Regions from separate parts of the Dietzia sp. MNB45 genome, predicted to be linked through region 2. Evidence: riboswitches for the same ligand, from Rfam matches in the RefSeq annotation. Region 2 holds a riboswitch; the other holds the start of a gene.
What was found. A riboswitch is a leader RNA that binds a small molecule or an ion and turns the genes downstream of it on or off. The one in region 2 is predicted to bind cyclic di-AMP.
Positions count from the first base shown of each region.

Region 1 (5,816 bases), 550 kb from region 2:
GGGCCAGCCCACCTTGAGCAGCTCCTGCTTGAGGCGGCCGCGCTCGGACGGGTGCACCACGACGGTGTCGGTGTCGATGTCGGCGCCGAGCATTGGGGCGATCTTCTTGTGGCGTTTGACCTCGGCGAGCACTGCGGAGTCCAGGGAGACCAGGGTCAGTCCGTGGACCGGGCTCTTGACCAACTGGAGCCGGCCGTAGCGGGCCATGGTCTCGGCGATGTCCACCAACAGCGGCTGCGGGACGGGGAAGCGGGAGAAGTTGACCAGCACGTCGACCACCTGCTCGGCGTCGTGGCCGGCGGCCCGGGCGTTCCACAGCGCCAGCGGCGTGATCCGGTAGGTGTGGACGTGCTCGGGGGCGCGCTCCAGCTCGGCGAACGGGGCCAGCGCCTGGCGCGCGTCGTTCGCCTGATCGTGGTCGATCTCCAGCAGCACGGTCTTGTCCGACTGGACGATCAGCGGTCCACCACTCACTCCGGCCCTCCTCAGGGTCTCACCGGACCCGCGTGGGTCCGACCCTTCATTGTCCAGGAATCCGGGTCAGCGGGTCGGGTCGACGTCGGAGACGGAGATCACGCGGTGCAGCGGCAGGGTGACGGGCTCGGCGGAATCGGGCTCGATCCCCTCGATCCGACCCCCGCCGACGGAGGCCGGCACGAGCAGTCGCGCGGTGGACCGGCCCTGGGCGTCGACGACCGAGACGGTGACGGCGGTGCCCGTGCTCGCCGCGTCGTGCAGGCGGGCGATGGCGGCCTCGCCGGTGTACGCGCCCCCTGAAGTACCCCGCGCCGAGCGCACCCGGTCGGCCGAGCGCATCGCCGCGACGGCCGCCCGCAGTTCGGAGGGGGTGGCCGTGCGCGTGGGGACGCGGGGCGCGCGGGTGATGCGGCTCACCCGGACACGGGCCACCGGCCGGGTCAGGGCGACGACGGCGCCGGTCGTGTCCTCGACGACGGGGGAGAACCCGTGCTCGCGCAGGGCCTCCACCAGGTCCAACGGCCGGGCCTGGGAGATGAGGACGGTCGGCGCGACGGTCCGCAGTGCGCAGTTCTCGGCCACCGGGGAGCTGAGGACCTGGGCGACCAGCGACGGGTCGTCGCACCGGACGAAGGACAGGGCGGTACCCACCCGCAGCCGACCGTGACGACGGGCCACGTCCTCGATGAGGTAGTCCAGCGACTGCGGGACGGGGGTGACGGAGGTCCGGGCGAGCAGGTCCCGGATCCCCGCCGCCGTGCGCCCGGCGTCGAGTGCGCGACGCACGGAGGTCTCGGTGACGCGGTAGGTGGTGGCGGCGCCGGCCGACTCGACGTCGGCCAGGAGCGCGAACTCCGCGGCGAGCTCGGGCACGAGCGGGCCGGGGGCGAGGATCGTCAGGTCGGCCTGGACGATGACCTCCGAGACCGGGTCTGGCAGGGCGGCGACGAGGACCGGTTCGAGGTCCTCGACGCCGGGGGCGGGGGTGCCGTCATGGGTGGTGGCGGTGTGGGTGGCGGCTCCGGCGACGGGTGCGTGGGTGTCGCCGGCGAGGGCCCTGGCCGCGCTGGTGGCGGTGGTCCCGACGACGAGTCCCATCAGACGCGCCTCCGCCACGGTCTCGGCCACGGGCCGGGAACCCGCACGCGAGAACCACACCGGCGAGGACCAGCGCACCACCTCCGTCAGCAGAGTGGCGTCGGGCTCCGCTGCGGGGTCCAGGGCGACCAGAGCCTTCAGCACCCGGATCCGTTCGGTGGGTCCGGGCGGGCCGATGGGCTCACCCAATGCGGGCACGGTGCCGCCGCCCTCGATCTCGGACCCGACCCGCCACGGCGTCCGCGGCATGGACCACCACGCGAGGACGAGCTCGGCCCAGCGGCGTGCGGGTTCGCGGGCCGACCACACGTCGGCGGCCTCGGTGGGCGCCCACACCGAGTCGAAGGCCACGTCGCCGACGTCGGCGTCGCCGACCGCGATGAGTCCCGCGGCCGCGAGGACCTCGAGCAGCAGGGGGAGCTCGCGCTCGACGAGGCCGGAGGCGCGGGCCACCCGCCGCAGTTCGCGCACCCCGACACCGCCGGCCTTGAGGGTGGCGGCCGGGGCGGTCGACAGGGCGGAGAGGACCGAGTCGCAGCGGTGCAGCAGCTCGAGGGCCGCGACGCCGCCGGAGGCGTCGACCCGGCCCGCCCCGCCCGCGGCCGCCCCGGCCCTCGGAGCGGCCCACGCAGGGGCGTGGAGCAGCGACGATCCCTCGTCGCGGGCGCCGTGGCGGGCCCGGTCCAGCGCGTGGGCACGCGGGACGACCACCTCGCCGTCGTCCCCAGCGGTCACCTCCGCGAGCCCCGAGCCCGCCAGCTCTGTCGCGGCGGCACGCACCGGCTCCGACGCCCCGGCGCCGAGAGCCCCGACGGGGGTGCGCCCGCGGGCGATCGCCTCGAGCACCCCGACCGCCGGAGCGGACAGGCCGCCCCAGGCGACGTCGAGGTCGGCGCCCGCGGGCTCGCCGGGGTGCGGCGCCACCACCGGGGCCGACCGGACGGCCACCGCCGTGACGGGCACCATCCGGACATGGTCCCCTCCGCCCCAGAGCAGGGTGAGGTCGCGGAGACGGGCGAGGGCGGCGTGGAAGACGGGCTCGTCGTCGTCGACACCCAACCGGCCCGACACCGCACCCAGCGGCACCGCCCCGGAATCGGCTCCCACCGCTGCGGCGGTGGCCAGGACCACGAGCTCCGGCCACGTCAGGGTCCCCAGCGCGCGGGCGGTGGACGCCGGCAACCGCAGCCTCGACGCGAGCACGTCGACCGAGGCCGGGGGAGGGGTGGCCACATCTGGACGCAACTCGCACACGCGGACGAGCGCGTCATCGGACAGTCCGGCCAGCCACGCGGGGAAGTCCGGCTCGTCGCCGGCGGCACCGGGGGAACCAGCACTGCGGGGGGCGACACGGCGGGAGGAGGCTCGGGAACTCGGCATGATCCGTCCCAGCCTAGTGAGATCGCGGCGGCGGTGAGGACCGTCCGGGTCCGATACGACCCGGATGCTGACGGGACGCCCGCGAGGTGAGACACTGGACACGTGGCTGCCAAGAAGAATCTGACCCATGACAACCCGGGATGGCCCGACGCCTCGTTCGGCGAGCACCCGGTGACCGAACTCGCCGCGCTGGTCGCGGGAGGCCTGTCCCCCTTCGGGCAGGAGACCTTCCCGCTGCCGCAGCATCGGCTGGGCTACCTCCACCCGGAGACGGTGGTCAACAGGACCGTCCGCACCCGCTGAGCGCGACGCACTCACACACGAGGAAGGGCCGCCACTCCCTGCAGGGGGTGGCGGCCCTTCCTCGTGGTCCGTGGTCCGTGGACCGGGGCTGCGCGGGTGACGCGTCAGTTGGCCAGGTAGGTGGCGAAGAAGCCGTCCACCAGGTCCTGGTTGCCGGCGTAGGCGGCGTCGACGGCGTCCCGGTTGGCCTCGTAGGTGTCGGCGATCGGCAGCACGATGCCGCGGCCCTCGGCGAAGGAGGACAGGGTCGCCACGTGATCGGCAGCGGTGACCGCCTCCGGGGCGGCGGGCGCGGCCGGGGCGTGGGCACGCGGGGCCGGCGCGGGCGCCGGGTTGGACAGGTCGCGCGGGGTCGGTGCGGAGTTCAGGCCCAGCTTGGCCGAGCAGGCGGGCCAGGCGCCCCAGCCCTGACCGGCGAGGGTCTTCTCGGCGATCGCGATCTGCTGCTCGCGCGTGGCCTGGTTGGCCGTCGGGGCGTACTGCGTACCGCCGTAGGCGGCCCAGGTGCTCGGAGAGAACTGCAGGCCGCCCTGGTAGCCGTTCCCGGTGTTGATGCCCCAGTTGCCGCCGGACTCGCACTGGGCCAGGCGGTCCCAGTCGGAGTCGGGGGCGGCGTTGGCGGCCGGCGCGAGGGCCAGGCCGGCGGCGGAGAACGCGGTGCCCGCGAGGACGACCTTCACAGCGTTCCTGGGCGCTGAGGAGGCGGCGGCGGCACGGTGGCGTCCGGTGTAAGAGGTCATGTCGTCAGTCCTTTTCACTCTGTGCCTACGGGGTGAGCTGTCGGGTTCGGACGAGTGCGTCCGGCCGCCGGTGGCGGCTTCACCCCAAGGCGACCATCGGTCGCCGGGCCCGTGGTGGGCCCTGTCGGGTCCCCCGTCCCCGCCCGGGTAATGGTCACTGTGGCATCGGCCGCTGGGCGGGGTTCGGTAGGTGCGTCCGATGCCGACTCGCTGACGAGTCTGCTACGAAACTGTAGCGGTCCGATGCCGGATCGTCACCATTCTGAAATAAACCGAGGCAGTCTGGGTCTGACGTGCGTGCCGTTATCGGCTCGTTACCAGCGGTGTTCGCAGGAGGGTGTGGTTGATCACACCGAGGGCGGTCGCGAGCCGAGGATGGCGTAGAGCAGCCCCAGCAGGAACCCGACCGGCGTGAACAGCATCGCGCCGACATACAGGAGGGTCGGCGCGTCGCGGCCGAGCACGAACGGGGTCAGCGCCGCCGCGACGGTGAACAGCACCCCGATCGTGAAGATGACGAGCGCCGTCACGAACAGGCCCCGGCGTCGTGGCCGCACGGGCTCGGCTGCCCGGGTGGACGCCGCGGCGTCAGGTGTCCAGGGGTCGTCGGCGGGGCGTCGATCGTCGGCGGTCACACGGGGAGGTTACCGCTCGCCTCGCGGTGGGCACCAACGCGCACGAGGGTAGTCTCGGGGCATCAGTCATGGTTGTCGGTCGCGTATGCCGCGTCCGGTCGGAAGGTGGTTCGCGGTGCCCAGCGGCAAGGTCAAGTGGTACGACGCGGAGAAGGGCTTCGGCTTCCTGTCCCAGGAGGGCGGCGAGGATGTCTACGTGCGCTCCGAGGCGCTCCCCGCAGGGGTCGAGACGCTGCGTCCGCGCCAGCGCGTGGAGTTCGACATGGTCTCCGGGCGCCGCGGCCCCCAGGCGTTGCGCGTGGTGGTCCACGACGAGCCGACGGTCGCGGAGGAGCGGGCCCCGAGGAGCGGGCCCCGACGTTCGGCGGACGAGCTGCACGGGATGGTCGAGGACATGATCAAGGTGCTCGAGTCGACCGTCCAGCCCGAGTTGCGCCGTGGTCACCGTCCGGAGGCCAAGGTCTCGGGCCGGGTGGCGTCGGTGCTCCGCGCGGTCGCGCGCGAGCTGGACGCCTGACCCACGGATCAGTCGTCGTAGGTGAAGCGCACCGACCACTCGCCGTTGAGGATCGACTCCGACCCGTCGGCGGCATAGACGATCGCGACCGCACGGATGGCGAGGCCCTCGATCCGGCCCTCCTCCGGGGTGGTCACGGGCACCAGCAACCGGCCCGGCCCGCCGGCCTCGACGGTGTAGTCGCGAGAGCCGTCGGCGCGGATCTCGTAGACGTCCATCGTCGACGCACGCAGCTCTCCGGGCAGCCGGACGGTGAGGACGTCCTCATCCTGCACCCGGAACTCGCCGACCGGATTGGTGAAGGTGTTCCCGTCCAGGTCGGTCGCGGTGAACGGCAGCACGGTCACCTGGCCGCGATCGCTCGCGACGGTCACCTCGGGTAGTGCACCGTACCGGGCCTCCGAACCCTGCCAGGCGCCGACGATCGCGGCGATCATGATGATCATCCACGCCGCGATCGCCCAGGTGATGGGACGGATACGGGAGCCGGTCGACGGGGTCTCGTTGCGGGAACTCACTCCCTCATTCTGCCGAGGGGCCGGGTGTCGGCCACACCCGGGTCACGCGGCGGGCCCGGGAAGCGCGGCCTGTTGCCGCCGAGGCCGGGGACGAGGGTCGACCCGCGGCCGGTCAGGTGCGACTGCGCGAACATCAGGGCGCCGACCA
Region 1 covers NZ_CP163397.1:873,529-879,344, forward strand. Annotated here, with positions in the region: gene AB5G72_RS04225 (DNA repair helicase XPB) at 1-474, opposite strand, end outside; gene AB5G72_RS04230 (helicase-associated domain-containing protein) at 541-2,955, opposite strand; gene AB5G72_RS04235 (hypothetical protein) at 3,058-3,258, shown strand; gene AB5G72_RS04240 (transglycosylase family protein) at 3,363-3,998, opposite strand; cyclic di-AMP (ydaO/yuaA leader) riboswitch at 4,007-4,164, opposite strand; gene AB5G72_RS04245 (hypothetical protein) at 4,346-4,633, opposite strand; gene AB5G72_RS04250 (cold-shock protein) at 4,749-5,150, shown strand; gene AB5G72_RS04255 (DUF2771 family protein) at 5,159-5,668, opposite strand; gene AB5G72_RS04260 (MFS transporter) at 5,665-5,816, opposite strand, start outside.
Region 1: linked by a shared signal. The riboswitch ahead of AB5G72_RS04240 (transglycosylase family protein) and the one ahead of AB5G72_RS06935 (C40 family peptidase) in region 2 are both predicted to bind cyclic di-AMP.

Region 2 (5,816 bases):
CCGGGGCACCGCCGCTCCGGCCCGCCACGACCGGCACCCCGCACGCGGACGCCTCCAGGTAGACGATTCCCAGCCCCTCGACGTCCAGCCCTCCCCCTCGGGTCCTGCACGGCATCGCGAAGACGTCCGCCAGTCGGTGGTGGTCGACGATCTCGTCCGCGGGGACGCGGCCGGTGAAGACGACCCGGTCGGCCACCCCGAGGCGGCGCGCCAGTCCTTCCAGCGTGCGCCGATAGGGCCCACCGCCGACGACGACGAGGACCGCCCCGGGCACCCGCCGGGCGATCTCCGGCATCGCCCGGATGAGCATGTCCTGGCCCTTCCGCGGCACGAGGCGGGACAGACACACGATCACGTCGCGGTCCGCGAGTCCGTAACGGTCGCGGATCGCCCTTCGCCGTGCGGGATCCGGCCGGAACCTCTCCGTATCGACGCCACCCGGCTGGTGCACCAGGCGGGCGCGGGGGCCGAACGCCGCCGCGAACCGCCTCCGTGTGTAGTCGCTCACGTAGGTGACCGCGTCGGTGGACTCGCCGATCAGTCGCAGGATCTGGCGCGAGCCCGGCAGCATCGACCAGCCGACCTCGTGTCCGTGTGTGCTCGCGATGATGCGGTCCACGGGGCCCTGCCGTAGCACCGGCGCCATGGCGGCGAGGGGGGCGGCGGCCCCGAACCAGATCGTCGTCGCGCCGAAGTCCGAGGCGAGCCTTCGTGCGCGTGCCGCGAGGTCGGGCGTGGGGAGCACCACCTCGGTGGGCACCCTCTCCACCAGATAGGGCTTGGCGGCGTCGTACTCCGCCGATTCGCCACCCCGGAACGTCGAGGCGAGCACCGCGACGTCCGTCGGGTCCAGGTGGCTCAGATACGTCTCCAGGTACGACTGGATCCCGCCCGGGCGCGGCGGGTAGTCGTTGGTGATCAACAGCGTCTTGGTCATCGGCTCCGAGCCTGCCACACAACCCGGCCCGCCTCGGCCCCGCCCGGTGCGTCGTCCTCGTCGGGAAGGGGCGGAGCGCGATCGGGGACGGCCGGTGTCTGCGCGGGGCGGCCGTGCTTGGCCGGGTCGGCCGGGGTCAGTAGCGGCGGATCCCGTGGATCGGCATCGCGTCGACCTGCTCGAGGCGGACCGGCACACCGTAGGTCGGGGCGTGCAGGACCAGACCGTCGCCGGCGTACATCCCGACGTGGGTGGCGCCGGGGAAGTAGATGACAAGGTCACCGGGCCGGATGTCGTTCATCGCCACCGGGGCGCCCGCGACCGCCTGCGCCTGGCTCGCCCGGGGCAGCGCCTTGCCCTCCTGCGCGTACGACCACACCATGAGACCGGAGCAGTCGAACTCGGACGGGCCCGTCGCGCCCCACGAGTAGGGCGCGCCCAGCCGGGAGAGTGCGACTCGGAGCGCCGCGGAATTGACGTCGTCCGCCGGCGGGGCGACGTACCCCTCCGGCACCACCGGTCCACCGATCCAGAGATCCCGTTGTGCGTCCGACAGTGCGTCGACCCGGCGACGGACCTCGTCCATCCGTACCCGCATCTCCTCGGTTCGGCGGGCGAGCGCGTCGGTTCGCTCCTGCGCGACGCGGGCCGCGTCCCGGGCCTCGGCCGCGGAACGCGCGGCCTCTTCCCTGAGCTGCACCGCATCCCGGGACGCCGCTCTGGAGGCGTCCAGTGCACTCGTGGTGGCCCCGGACAGTCGGCGCAGCGTGTCGAGCCTGTGGACCAGGTCCCGGGGGCTCTCGGCGAGCACTGCCGCCCGTGTGGCGCCGGTGTCCCCGCCCCGGTACCGCATGGTCGCGAGGTGATCGACGGTGGACTGGTCCCGGCGCGCGGTGCCGTCCGCGAGGGCGGACCGTCCGGCTGCGACCCCGGCGGCCCGTTCGAGGCGGACGCGCTCCCCGTTGGCGCGGTCCAGTTCCCCGCGCGCGAGGTAGAGCTGCTCCCCCAATGCTCCCGCCTCCTCGGACAACCGGGCCAGCTCCGCCAGGTCCTCGCTCATCTCGCCGCGCACCGCCGTGGCGGATGGCGTGGTGGACGGTGCAGTCTGCGACGGAGCGGGGGAAGACGGAGCGGTCGACGACGGAGCGGTCGACGACGGAGCGGGAGAAGTCGAAACCTGATCAGGCGGGGTAACCGGACCCGGGACAGGCGCCGTGGTCGCGGTTGGCGACGACCGGTCCGGGGTGGTGGTCTGCGCTCCGGCCGGCGCGGGACCGAGGGTCAACGAGGTGGTCACGGTCGCTGCGATCGCGAGCACGCTGAGGCTGCGGGTCATCTGGTGTCGTCGAACTCTCGGATCCGGGTCACGCAGGGCGCGGGCGCCCAGCCGACGCCTACGGTGGAATCGGGTACCCGAGAGGGGATGTTACAGACGACAGACCCCGCCGGTGACCGGTTCGAGACCGGACGCCGACGGGGTCTGCGGAGGTTCGGGGAGCGACCCGACTCAGTAGTAGCGGGTCGCACCGTAGAACGGCATGGAGTCCACCGGCGCGTAGCTCACCGAGGTGCCCGAGGACGGGGCGTGGACGACCTGGCCGTTGCCGGCGTAGATCCCGACGTGGCTGGCGCCACTGTAGAAGGCGACGATGTCGCCGGGCTGCAGGTCGGCCTTGGAGACCTGGGTGCCGCCGCCGATCTGGGCCTGGCTGGTGCGCGGGATGGAGATCCCCGCCTCCTTGTAAGCCCACGAGGTCAGACCGGAGCAGTCGAACGAGTTGGGGCCGGTAGCGCCCCAGACGTAGGGCGAGCCGACCCGGGTGGTGGCGGCGTCGAGGATGCGCTGGCCGGTCGAGACCACCGGCGCGGGGGCGGCGAACTCGACGGGCGCCGCCTGTGCCTGGGCCTGGGCCAAGCCGGCCGGGAGCTCGATGCCCTCCGGTAGGTCGAACGAGACCTGGTTCGGCACGCCGGGCAGCCGCAGCTCGACGGGGACGTCGACGGTGACGGGTGCGGCGGCGGCGGTTCCGGAACCGGCGACAGCGGCTCCGGCTGCGAGCAGGCCGGCGGCGGCGACACGGCGGCCGGTCGAGCTGGTCTTGATGCTGTGGGCTCCCACGAAGACTGTTCCTCTTTCTTCCTGCGGCACCGACCGGGTTAGCTGACGGGTTCGGACACGGAAGTCTGTCCTACGCTTCGGACCTGTAGGCCCTCGTGCGATTCACCCCAGTGGATCTTGGTTCCCCGGTGCGCCCTTCGGCGCTTAGGTGTGACCCCGGCTCCCCACCGGCAGGCGGGCGATGACTTCCGAGGTCTCGAAAAGGTTACGAAACCGTCTCGTCGAAGTCCAGTTCATCGCTCACGCGGCGACGTCAGCCCCCAGAATCTCGACCGTGGAGACCATTCCGACCTCGCGCAGGACGTCGATCGCCTCGCGAACCTCCGGGTCCAGAACATACCCGCACGACTTCGGAGAAAGCTCGTCCACCTGCGGTTTTCCGGCGTCGAGAACAGCGATGATGCACCCGTCACACGCGGCGGGTCCCGCGGGACACCGAACGCAATCCATCGTGAACATGATCTACCTCACACTTCGTCCTGGGCGTGTTGCCCGTTCGTTATCGAGCCGCGATACGGGCCCGGGGTGGTCGTACTGCGGGGCACCCTAGGGACAGGGTCCGACAACCACGGCGGGGCCGGCCGTGTCGGAGGGCGGGGCTACCGTCTCCGGCATGCCCCGATCCCCCTCCCCCGTCTCGACCGGGGTGCAGGCAGCTTTCGACGATCTCGAGCCTCTGCTGTCCGACGTCACGTTCGTCGTGGTCGACCTGGAGACGACGGGCACCCGGACCGGAAGCGACGAGATCACCGAGATCGGCGCGGTACGCGTTCGGGGCGGCGAGGTGCAGGCGGAGCTGTCGACGTTCGTCTCGATCGACGGTGCCCTGCCCGGCCACATCAGCAGACTGACCGGGATAGCTCCGGACGACCTCGTCGGTGCCCCGAGTCTCGGCGAGGTGATGTCGACGTTTCTCGAATTCTCCCGCGGGGCCGTCCTCGTCGCCCACAACGCGCGGTTCGACCTGGGGTTCCTGCGGGCCGCCGCCGCGTCGACCGGGCACCCGTGGCCCGATCCCCCGTCGCTCTGCACCCTGGCTCTCGCGAGGCGGGTGCTGCACCGCGGGGAGACACGAGGCCACCGGTTGGGAGTCCTCGCCGCGCACCTGGGGGCCACCGTGGAGCCCAATCACCGGGCCCTGCAGGACGCCCGCGCCACGGTCGACGTGCTCCACGCACTGATCTCGCGGGTCGGCGACTGCGGGGTCTCGACCCTGTCGGAGTTACGGGCCTACGACGGTCGCCTCTCCCCGGAGGTGAGGCGACGGGCCGCCATGACCGGGTCATTGACCGAGGGGCCCGGTGTCTACGTGTTCCGGGACGACGCCGGTGGCGCTCTGTACGTCGGCTCGTCCGGTGCGGTCCGCAGACGGGCCCGGTCCTATTACTCCGGAGGTGACACGCGCGGACGGATGCGCACCATGGTCGGGCTGGCCGACTCCATCGACTCGGTCGCGTGCGCCCACCTCCTTGAGGCGTGGACCGTCGAGGAACAGCTCATCGACTCGCTTCAACCACCGTTCAACACCCGGTCGCGGCGCCCTCGCCGCGGCTGGTGGCTCACGCCCCCCACCGGCCGCGCCACCCGCCCGAAGGTCGTGAGAACCCCGGACGACCCCGCCGCCATCGGGCCCTTCCGGCGCGCCGAGGACGCCCGGGCCGCCTGGGAGGATCTCCTCGGCGTGCTCGGCACCGCCCCGGGATCCGATCGCTGGGCGGCGCTGGCGGAGGGACGGGACTCCGGTCCCCTGCGGGATCTGGTGGACAGGGTGGAGCTACTCGCGGCCGAGGGCGCGTTCGAACGCGCGGCCCGGCTCCGCGACAGGACCGCGGCCCTCGTGCGCGTCCTCTCCCAACGGCAGGAACTCACCGCAACGGCCTCGCTGCCCGAGATCGTTCTCGCACAGCCGTCGCCGCGCCGGACGTGGGCGGTCGCGGTGGTGCGCCACGGTCGACTCGCCGGATCCGGGGTCGTCCCGCCGGGAGCGGCACCGATGCCCGTCATCGACGGACTCCGGGCCGCCGCGACCACCGTGCAGCCCGGACCCGGGCCCTTCGCCGGTGCCACCGCCGCCCAGATCCGGAACGTCCACCGGTGGATCGACTCGACCCGGACACGCATCGTCTCGGTCGAGGGCTGCTGGACGCTCCCCCTGGACGGGGCGCACACGCTGACCGGCTGGGCGACCCTGGCAGAGAGCGCCGCCGCCGAGCACCGCGGGACTGGACTCGTCAGCTCACGCTGAACCCGGCCCACTTCTCGAGCAGCCGCGCCGCCTCGCCGTCGTCGATCGCCGCCGCGGCTCGGTCCACCGCGGCCCGCATGGCAGACACCAGGTCGGCACCACGCTCGAGACCGTCGAATGCCACCAGCGCGGCCGCGGAGTTGAGCAGCACCGCATCGCGGACCGGGCCCCGTGCTCCAGCGAGGAGATCGCGGGCGACCCCGGCGTTGTGGATGCCGTCCCCGCCCCGCAACTCCTCGATCGAGCAGGTGCTCATCCCGAAGTCGGCGGGCTCGACCTGATCCTCGTCCACATGACCGTCCGAGACCCGCAGCACCCGGGTGGGACCGGTCATGGTGATCTCGTCGAGGCCGTCCGACCCACGCACCACGAGCGCCGACCTGCCGCGCAGCGCGAACACCTCTGCCATCACCGTCATCAGTCCCTCAAAGGCGCAGCCGATGAGATTCGCGGCGGGGGCCGCGGGATTCGTCAGCGGACCGAGGATGTTGAAGACGGTCGGGATCCCGATCTCA
Region 2 covers NZ_CP163397.1:1,423,116-1,428,931, reverse strand. Annotated here, with positions in the region: gene AB5G72_RS06945 (glycosyltransferase family 4 protein) at 1-937, opposite strand, end outside; gene AB5G72_RS06940 (NlpC/P60 family protein) at 1,074-1,997, opposite strand; gene AB5G72_RS06935 (C40 family peptidase) at 2,445-3,056, opposite strand; cyclic di-AMP (ydaO/yuaA leader) riboswitch at 3,069-3,217, opposite strand; gene AB5G72_RS06930 (hypothetical protein) at 3,297-3,425, opposite strand; gene AB5G72_RS06925 (DEDD exonuclease domain-containing protein) at 3,670-5,301, shown strand; gene trpD (anthranilate phosphoribosyltransferase) at 5,288-5,816, opposite strand, start outside.